One region of the Paenibacillus sp. BGI2013 genome, then DNA from elsewhere that is predicted to be linked to it. Evidence: a T-box and tRNA genes for the amino acid it is inferred to sense, from the RefSeq annotation. Region 1 holds a T-box; the other regions hold tRNA genes.

Region 1 (3,162 bases):
GTACAGACGCAATGTATCTGCACCGAATTCATTCACGATTTCATCCGGGTTAATGACATTACCACGAGATTTACTCATTTTCTCATTATTGGTACCCAGGATCATACCTTGGTTGACCAGTTTGTGGAAAGGCTCTTTGGTCTCCACAACACCCAGATCATACAGCACTTTGTGCCAGAAACGAGCGTACAGCAAGTGAAGTACGGCGTGCTCTGCTCCGCCAATGTACAGATCAACTGGCAGCCACTGCTGCTGTTTCTCCTTGGAGATCAGTTCCTTGTCATTGCGCGGATCGATAAAGCGCAGGTAATACCAGCAGCTACCCGCCCATTGTGGCATGGTATTGGTCTCGCGACGTGCCTTCATTCCCGTTTCCGGATCTACCGTATTCACCCACTCCGTAACATTCGCCAGTGGTGATTCTCCTGTACCCGAAGGTTTGATCTGGTCGATATCAGGCAGCAGCAGTGGAAGTTGATCCTCAGGTACTGTCTTCATCGTTCCGTCTTCCAGATGCAGAATCGGGATTGGCTCACCCCAGTAACGCTGACGGCTGAACAGCCAATCGCGCAGACGATAGGTCACTTTCCCTTGTCCTTTACCGTTCTCTTCCAACCAAGCAATCATCTTGGCAACCGCTTCTTCATTGTTCAGTCCGTTCAAGAAATCGGAATTCACATGTGCGCCATCACCCGAATATGCCTCTTGTGTAACGTCTCCACCTTGAATAACCTCGATGATATCCAGACCGAACTGCTTCGCAAATTCCCAATCACGCGCATCATGACCCGGAACTGCCATAACCGCACCTGTGCCGTAACCTGCAAGAACGTAATCAGCAATCCAGATCGGCAGTTTTGCACCATTAACAGGGTTGATTGCATAAGCGCCAGTGAATACACCTGTTTTGTCTTTGGCCAAATCTGTACGTTCCAGATCACTCTTACGAGAAGCCTGCTCCTGATAAGCCTGAATAGCTTCACGTTGGTCATCGGTTGTAATTGCTTCTACCAACTCATGTTCCGGAGCCAGTACTGCAAAGCTCGCACCGAACAATGTGTCCGCACGGGTAGTGAACACCTTGATAACTTCCTCGCGACCCTCAATGGCAAATACAACTTCCGCCCCTGTCGATTTACCGATCCAGTTGCGCTGCATATCCTTGATGCTTTCAGACCAATCCAGCTCTTCCAGGTCTTCCAACAGACGCTCTGCATACTCGGTAATTCTCAGAACCCATTGACGCATCGGTTTGCGTACAACCGGATGTCCTCCGCGTTCACTCTTGCCATCAATAACCTCTTCATTAGCAAGTACCGTTCCAAGGGCTTCACACCAGTTAACTGCAACTTCATCTACATAAGCCAGACCTTTGTTGTACAGCTGAATAAAGATCCATTGCGTCCATTTATAGTATTCAGGGTCCGTTGTGCTGATCTCACGATCCCAGTCATAGGAGAAACCAAGCGATTTGATCTGGCGACGGAAATTGTCAATATTACGGAATGTAATATCTCGTGGATGTTCACCTGTATCCAGTGCATGCTGCTCAGCAGGCAGACCGAAAGCATCCCAACCCATTGGGTGCAATACGTTGTAACCGCGCATACGTTTGTAACGGGAAACGATATCCGTTGCCGTATATCCTTCCGGGTGACCTACGTGCAGACCTGAACCGGATGGATAAGGGAACATATCCAGTGCATAAAATTTCGGTTTAGCAGGGTCCTCACCCGTTTTAAACGTTTTATTTGCATCCCAATATTGCTGCCAACTTTTTTCCATGACTTGTGGCTGATAGCCGTGTTTCGGCTGGTTATTCTCACTCATCTATTGTTCCTCCTTCAGGTTATTCACTTTAGCTTTAATTGCAACAAAAAAACCTCAGCATCCCGTAGCGTTTGCAGCGCTAGGGACGAGAGGTTGAATTCCCGTGGTACCACCCTAGTTAGTGGACGAACGTGCTTCGTCATCCACTCCCTTTGGACCTGTAACGGCGGTTAACCGATGCGGATTTCCATTCCTGAACCCAAGCTTTATACAAGCAGGTTAAACAGAATGGTGTAATCACCGCATTTCTCCAAGGCGAGTTCGCAAATCACTGTCAACCGGCTTGCACCAACCGCCGGCTCTCTGTTATGTACAGGAATTACTACTGATCCTTATCATCGAAATATGTATACAATATCGGGACCATTATATAAAAAAGCAAGCCCAAAGTCAATATTACACGTTATAATGACCCTTTTAAGTCACACGGTTCGTACCGTTCAATAATACTCGTTGCTGTTCAGGATAACCGAAAACGCTCAATGCCTTCCTCCAGATTATGAATGGTCCAATTCACATGTTCCTGATTATCATATTGACGATAAGCGCACTCAATGCGCAGCACCAGATCAAAGTACAAGTCATAGAGACTTCTTCTTTTCAGCTCACTTTCAGTCGTAATCTCATGCCCATACCCTTTCACAAAACCGGGTGTATAGTTAAAATGACTGAAATAATGCTCCATCAGAGGATCTGCCCACAGTGAACGTTCAAAATCAATAATCGCTGTGATACGACCTTTGTCTACTAGAACATTGCCATCCCACAGATCCCAACTCACAAGAACAGGTTCTTTTACATCGTCCAGCACATCCGATTTCTCTTCAATCAAGCGTCTCAATTCAGGATAATCGATTGAAAATGTAATTCCGGCTTCTTCCCCGTCGGTAAGAATATCATCCATCAGATTCATAAATGCTTCTTTCCATGTGGAATATTGCTGTTTTTGCTCCGAGAAATATCCAAACTTCTCGCCTTTGATTTCATTAATTCGACGATTGTACCGACCGAGCTGGTGTTCAATGGCCTCCTGCTCTTCCGCAGAATATTGATCCTTGACCTGATTATAGGGTGTTCCAGACATGTACTCCATGATAAAATAACGCGCTGAAGCCATAGTTAACGAATCATCATAAGCCAGCACTTGGGGTACGGGAACATCCTGTAGCTCCGTGATGAGGCGTAGTGCCTCAATCTCAGCAATCATGAAATCCTGCTCACAGCGCATCAGATTTGTCGAAGCCGACGGTGCAATTTTGAGTACCACTCGCTGTGCGTCACTCAGTGTAATGAGATATGCATGATTGGCCCAGCCATCCACCATTTCCTTGT
Region 2 (3,162 bases), on a different contig from region 1:
TACTCCGATTCTACGGAGTCTTCGCTCTTCCCCTGCACTGTTGGTTAGAACGGCAAACGGCATTTTTTTGTACATCAGCAATTTGATAAATTTGCGTCCTGCTTCATTTGGAGCAGTCACTAAGACCATCTCAGTATCCATCATTCGTTCCTCCCTTGGCGTGAAAAGACAACAAAAAAGAAGCGTGGGGGACCAAGGCCTCCCGAACGCTTCTTAAATAACCCATGGCGAAAACACCATGAACCAGCGTACGGCTTGTTGCCTCTCCCTTTAACGCTTACGAGGTTAGCTGACGGATTCGGGCGCGAGAGTCGCCCTATTTCCGGCTGTCACCGGAAAATTCACCCCATGAATGCCCACTGTCCTGGACAGCGCATTCCGTTGGTTCCCCCGTTTTCCACTCATCAATGAATGGAAACTCAGCGATTAAAACATCGTTCGTATATCTTAAGGATAAGATCGAGCGATATTATCGTTTGTTTCGTTTTTCAAGTACATTTTAGTTTAAATTGAAATTACGTTATGAATCATACACCCATGCCATGTCGGTGTAAAGTCCGCCCAGATCACCAAATCGGCAGATTTTTGCCAATTCCTATCCATAATAACGCTTACAACAAAGTTATACTCTATCTATCTCTTCAAGGCTATCTAATTCTCACTCTGGCGTAAATCACTTCGCAATTCATTCACGTATTCTGCACAACTTGCCTGTTTTGATTCTTTTAACACCATATTAGTTTTGCAATATTTAATTGCAACCAATATAATAGAAGATATAAGAGTAAATAAATGGAGGCGATTTAGATGACAGTCTACGATTACAAAGTGAATACCCTTCGCGGTCAAGAAGTTGAAATGTCCGACTACCGTGACAAAGTGCTCCTGATTGTGAATACGGCAAGCTCATGCGGCCTTACCCCTCAATTCAAAGGTCTGCAAGAATTGCAAGACAAATTTCAAGATGCTCCATTTGAAGTGCTTGGTTTCCCAAGCAACCAGTTTGCACAGGAAAAAGGATCTTCCGACGATATTGCCGAGTTCTGTCAGATGAATTATGGCGTGAGCTTCCCCATGTTTGAGAAAATTGATGTGAACGGCTCAAGCGCTCACCCTCTTTTCCAACACCTGAGCACAGAAGCTCCTGGCCTGCTCGGCTCCAAAGCAATCAAATGGAATTTCACCAAATTCCTCGTGGATCAGAACGGACAGGTCATTAAACGTTATGCTCCCAAAACAACACCGGACAAGATTGAAGAAGATATCAAGAATTTGCTGCAAAAATAATACACAGGCCACCCGTAGCCGGAAGGTAGAGCAACATTCCTCCGGTAATGGATGGCCTTTTTTCAACCCAGATGTCATACTGTTCGAAAAAGACAAAAAAAAGAAGCTTCCCATTAATGGAAAGCTTCTTTTTAATCGTTCATATGATGCGGTCGAGAGGACTCGAACCTCCACGGGCATACGCCCACTACCCCCTCAAGATAGCGTGTCTGCCATTCCACCACGACCGCATGTCGTAAATAATCGGCAACAGAATTGATTATACCGGGTTCAGAACTAAAAGTAAAGTATTATTTAATACTTCTTTTTCAGCTAGGCATTTTCATCAAAAATCGCATAATCTCGTCATCTTTACCCATGAACTGCATATCATTAGATTTGATCCCCTCTTTTCCGGCTTGAGCCGATCTTGTTGATTCATTTATATATAGTCCTTCCTTATATAGTCCTCCCTGCACTTCGCCACATAAATAACACGATAAGTTATATAAAATAACACAAATATTAAATTCCAGATTTAATACATTAAATTTAACGGATACTATTGACAAAAAGCGGACATTTATGGGATGATAACTATCATATAATTCGGATTCTCAAACATAAAGCAAACAAAAAGGAATATAAATGTTACTTTAAGTGACATTTAACGAACACAGGAGGCGAATGATTGTGAACCGTGGGAATAAGCTGCTCGATTATGTCAAACTGCTTGATTCCTCTATTCAGGTTGGAGGGTTCACCCATTCCTTCGGCATGGATATCCATATCAGGGAGGGTACCATTCGTAATGCTGAAGATCTCGAATCATTCATGCGTTGTCAGTTGCATCCGAGCATCGTTCGTCTTGAAGGTATGGCCATCAAAGGGATCTATACCGCAGCAGATCACAAGGATACATGGCGGATAGCTCTGATCGACAAGCTCGTCCATGTTCAGCGAACCCCTGGAGATCTAAGAGAACAAGCTGCCGCCATGGGTAAACGATTGATCAGACTCGCACGCGCTCTGCACCCCTGGATTGAATTCAGCCAGCTCGAACAGATCTTTGCCAAATACGATTCGGTTGGCTGCCTCTCCACTGTTCACGCCTGGATTAACCACCACCTCGACATCCCGGTCGAGGAGGCGGTCCTTGGTTACCTGCATTCAGCCATGAATGCCTGCATAACCGAAGCCTCCAAAGTTATTCCCCTGAACAACGATACAACCAAGGATCTGATGGTCCGCCTGGCCACAGATCTGGAGAATGAATGGAAGACCGTCAGTGCCTCGGCTGCGGATGGACTGGCACAGCCAACCTCGATGTCCATGAAATCGTTTTTCCCCAGTTTCCATATGCTCGGAGCTGGACTTCATGCCTACAGGGCCTAATCCTCTTCCTCCTCATACCTGCTCCCCTTCATTCAAACAAACTAAAAAACACGCGGCAACCTCCTTGCCGACGTGTTTTTTGTCATTTTATTTGTTTTATTTACGTATTTACGCCATTTATAATCACAAAATACACTTTTTTCCGTCTTTTTTAATTGTTAGATGACGCATTTACGTATATAATGAAACATACAGCTCGCATTTCTATATATTCTACATGAAGAAAGAGCGGCTGAATACTACATTCTAACCAGGGGTGAACCCTTTTGAACAAGAAAAAACCAGTTACTCCGTTCGGATGGGCCATCAAACGACGGCTAACCGAACTTCAAGTGGACCAGAAGACCTTTTGTGAACAGCATGGCATCCCACCCTATCGTTTATCCAATCTTATTCACGGCACACGCAAAGCAACCCGATTCAGGCACCTGGTCGCTGATATTTTGGATATTCCAGATGAACTGAGATAAGATTTCTGCCAAAGGAGGGTCTCATCCATGA
Region 3 (3,162 bases), on a different contig from region 1:
ATCCGCAGGCACTTGCCAACATGGACATTCTGGGAGCACATACGTATGGAACCCAGATTTCGAATTTTGCCTACCCTCTCTTTAAGCAAAAAGGAGCCGGTAAAGAACTGTGGATGACTGAGGTGTATGTTCCAAACAGTGACAACAACTCAGCAGACCGCTGGCCTGAAGCATTAGACGTTTCCTATCACATGCACAATGCCATGGTAGAAGGTGATTTCCAAGCCTACGTGTGGTGGTACATCCGCAGACAGTATGGTCCGATGAAAGAGGACGGTACCATAAGCAAACGCGGGTATAATATGGCTCATTTCTCTAAATTCGTGCGTCCAGGCTTCCTAAGAGTCGATGCAACGAAAAATCCGGATACAAACACATTTGTCTCAGCCTATAAAGGTGATAACAAAGTAGTCGTCGTGGCAATTAACCGTGGAACTTCAGCCACAAGCCAAAAATTCGTTCTGCAGAATGGTAATGCCTCTACTGTGTCCTCATGGATTACGGACAGCAGTCGAAACCTGGCAAGCGGAACCTCGCTTAACGTATCCAATGGAGCCTTCACGGCACAGCTCCCGCCTCAGAGCGTAACAACGTTTGTTGCCAACGTTACTGGCGGAAATAGCGGCGGGAATACAGGCAGTGGCACGACGTATGAAGCCGAGACCGGAACGTCACTTACGGAAGCTGCCATTGAAACAATCTACCCCGGTTACACTGGCTCCGGGTATGTTAACTTCAATGCGATGACTGGTTCGGCCATTCAATGGAACGGCATTAATAACACAACAACAGGTACCAAAAACGTAAAGTTTCGTTATGCGCTGGAAAGCGGCACTCGGAACCTCGACATTTTTGTGAACGGAACCAAAGTTATTAGCAACGAGCCCTTTCCGGCTACGGGAAGCTGGTCCACTTGGGTTGAAAAAACAATACAGGTCCCCATGAACACGGGGACCAATACATTGAAAGTGGTTACCACCGGATCGGAAGGACCGAATATTGACAGCGTTAATGTTACCGCAGCACAATAAACGTTCCGTATGGCTGATGGAAGACATTTGCTGTACGTGCAGCTAAGCACTAACCTCTTGAATACTCATCACTAAAGTTAGTGTTATATCAAAAAATGCAAAAAAAGACTCCTTAAGCGTTAGCTTAAGGAGTCTTTTTATTAGATGCGGTCGAGAGGACTCGAACCTCCACGGGGGTTAGCCCACACGGACCTGAACCGTGCGCGTCTGCCAATTCCGCCACGACCGCATATTGTATCTCCGTCATCCATATCGGCGACAAGAAATAATATATCATGCGTAATCTATCATGTCAACACTGAAAATAATAACAATAAAGCCCGAATCAGACGTCCATGTCGATTCGGGCTTTACCTTTAACTGCTGCTAATAGTTTGGTTCATTAAAACGGAAGCATACTACAAATTACAGCTTGGAAGGCCAGTTGCCATACCATGCATAACCGCCTCTTCTTTCTTTATCAATATCACTTAATTTGTATTTAACTACCCCGTCACGACCAATAAAGATTGGTTTATCCGTTCCGATCTCATAGAAGCGTGCCCAAATTGGTGCAGCTTTGGAATCAGCGATAATTTTACTATCTCCATTAGCTCTTTCATACTTGTAACCCGTAATTTTCACTTTGTTAAACCAAGCCTCCGCTCCTTTAATGGATGCGGTAATTTTAGCGTTAGCAGGTCTGGTTTTCAGAAATTTAACAATCGTTACACTCTCTCCAGCTGTCAGTGATGGCACTTCGTAGATTCTTGCGCTCGCTGGTTTAAGAGAGCTGGAATCATGTTGTTGTCCCCATGCTGTCAGCTTACCACCTGAAACGACCTGTGTATTCAGAATCGCCTCCACACCTTTGGCAACTGAATTTTTACTGCGGTTAGCAAGTGTGCTGTCGATAAATGAGAAATCACCTTTGCGTGCTGCTACTTCATCCAGCATGATCATTACATTAATCATGGCATCATCATTGTAAGTGATGTGCTTGTGGTATCCGGAGCTTTGGTAAACTTGTGGCCACCCGCCGTTTGAATACTGCATGTTGATCAAAAAGTTAATTCCTTTGATTGCAGCTGTGGAGTAACGCGGATCATTCGTCTTTTTAAATTCCTTCGCCAATCTTCTAATTTCTGAGTATGTAGCCTTGTTGTCTATCGTGGACTTTGCCCACTCTCCACTTGTCTGTTTATAATCTTTTCTCCAACCTCCATCCGGCAGCTGGTTCTTCAAAATATCAGAAATACTCGCTGTAGTACCCGACGCATCTGCAGCAGATACCGTCCCTACAGGGAGAACTGCCATTCCAACTACTGAGAACACCATCGTACATGCCAGGACAAAAGTAATTATTTTCTTCGCTTTCAAATGTAACACTCTCCTATGTTCGTTTTTATAAATCTTCCACTTCTACTTTACGTATGATATACGCCCCAAACCTCCTTTATTTGTATTTATCGCATAATAAAATCAATTTTAATCCAATATGTGGATTGGATAATCAGATAATATGCAAAAAATCGATTTTTGTCAATATATGCAACTTAATGAATATAATCTCTCTAATTCTACATAACGGGATAGTTCTTTTAACTCATGACAAACCTATTTATTTATCCAAATTCGTCTTAAGCGAACCAATAATGACGTTTTTGTCATGAATGATATCCAAACTTGATCCCTTCTTTCATATAAAAACCTTAATTCCGCTAACATTGAGGTATTACGAAGGGTTTTAAATGGGTTTGACAATTACGCATTTATGCAATATAGTTTCAAATAGTTACAAAAACTTAATTATTCATTGCCGAGTTTCATGTTTGAAAACGGGGGAACCAATTTGGGTGAATTATTCTTATACATAGGAAATATAGGGAACCTTCTACCGAACCCTTAGCTAACTCCGTAGGCATCGAAGGGAGAACATTGATTTTGAAAAAACTGATTATCTCCATTTTTGGAGCAGCTGTATTATTTACATCCGGGGCAACAAGCACAGAGGCAAGCAGTATCAACTCCGTAGTGAACAACATGACAGGTATTCCTTACAAATGGGGTGGCACAACTGTAGCCGGCTTCGACTGTTCTGGTTTTATGAGATATCTTTTCAACAAATACAGCATTGAATTGCCACGTACTT

The links. The T-box of region 1 lies ahead of leuS (leucine--tRNA ligase). A T-box ahead of a tRNA ligase gene usually reads a tRNA of that ligase, here a tRNA-Leu.
Region 2: it has a tRNA-Leu gene. The T-box ahead of leuS (leucine--tRNA ligase) is inferred to sense a tRNA for this amino acid. The anticodon was not compared.
Region 3: it has a tRNA-Leu gene. The T-box ahead of leuS (leucine--tRNA ligase) is inferred to sense a tRNA for this amino acid. The anticodon was not compared.

What each region holds. Positions count from the first base shown of each region.
Region 1 covers NZ_PJFA01000018.1:94,730-97,891, reverse strand. The annotation lists gene leuS (leucine--tRNA ligase) at 1-1,830, opposite strand, end outside; T-box leader at 1,909-2,178, opposite strand; gene CXK86_RS28855 (phosphotransferase family protein) at 2,291-3,162, opposite strand, start outside.
Region 2 covers NZ_PJFA01000006.1:103,678-106,839, forward strand. The annotation lists gene CXK86_RS16395 (hypothetical protein) at 1-141, opposite strand, end outside; cyclic di-AMP (ydaO/yuaA leader) riboswitch at 260-435, opposite strand; gene CXK86_RS16400 (glutathione peroxidase) at 808-1,287, shown strand; tRNA gene CXK86_RS16405 (tRNA-Leu) at 1,435-1,517, opposite strand; gene CXK86_RS16410 (urease accessory protein UreF) at 1,960-2,661, shown strand; gene CXK86_RS16415 (hypothetical protein) at 2,928-3,131, shown strand; gene CXK86_RS16420 (nitrogen regulation protein NR(II)) at 3,159-3,162, shown strand, end outside.
Region 3 covers NZ_PJFA01000001.1:472,977-476,138, reverse strand. The annotation lists gene xynC (glucuronoarabinoxylan endo-1,4-beta-xylanase XynC) at 1-1,031, shown strand, start outside; tRNA gene CXK86_RS02160 (tRNA-Leu) at 1,177-1,260, opposite strand; gene pelA (pectate lyase) at 1,437-2,399, opposite strand; cyclic di-AMP (ydaO/yuaA leader) riboswitch at 2,818-2,949, shown strand; gene CXK86_RS02150 (C40 family peptidase) at 2,955-3,162, shown strand, end outside.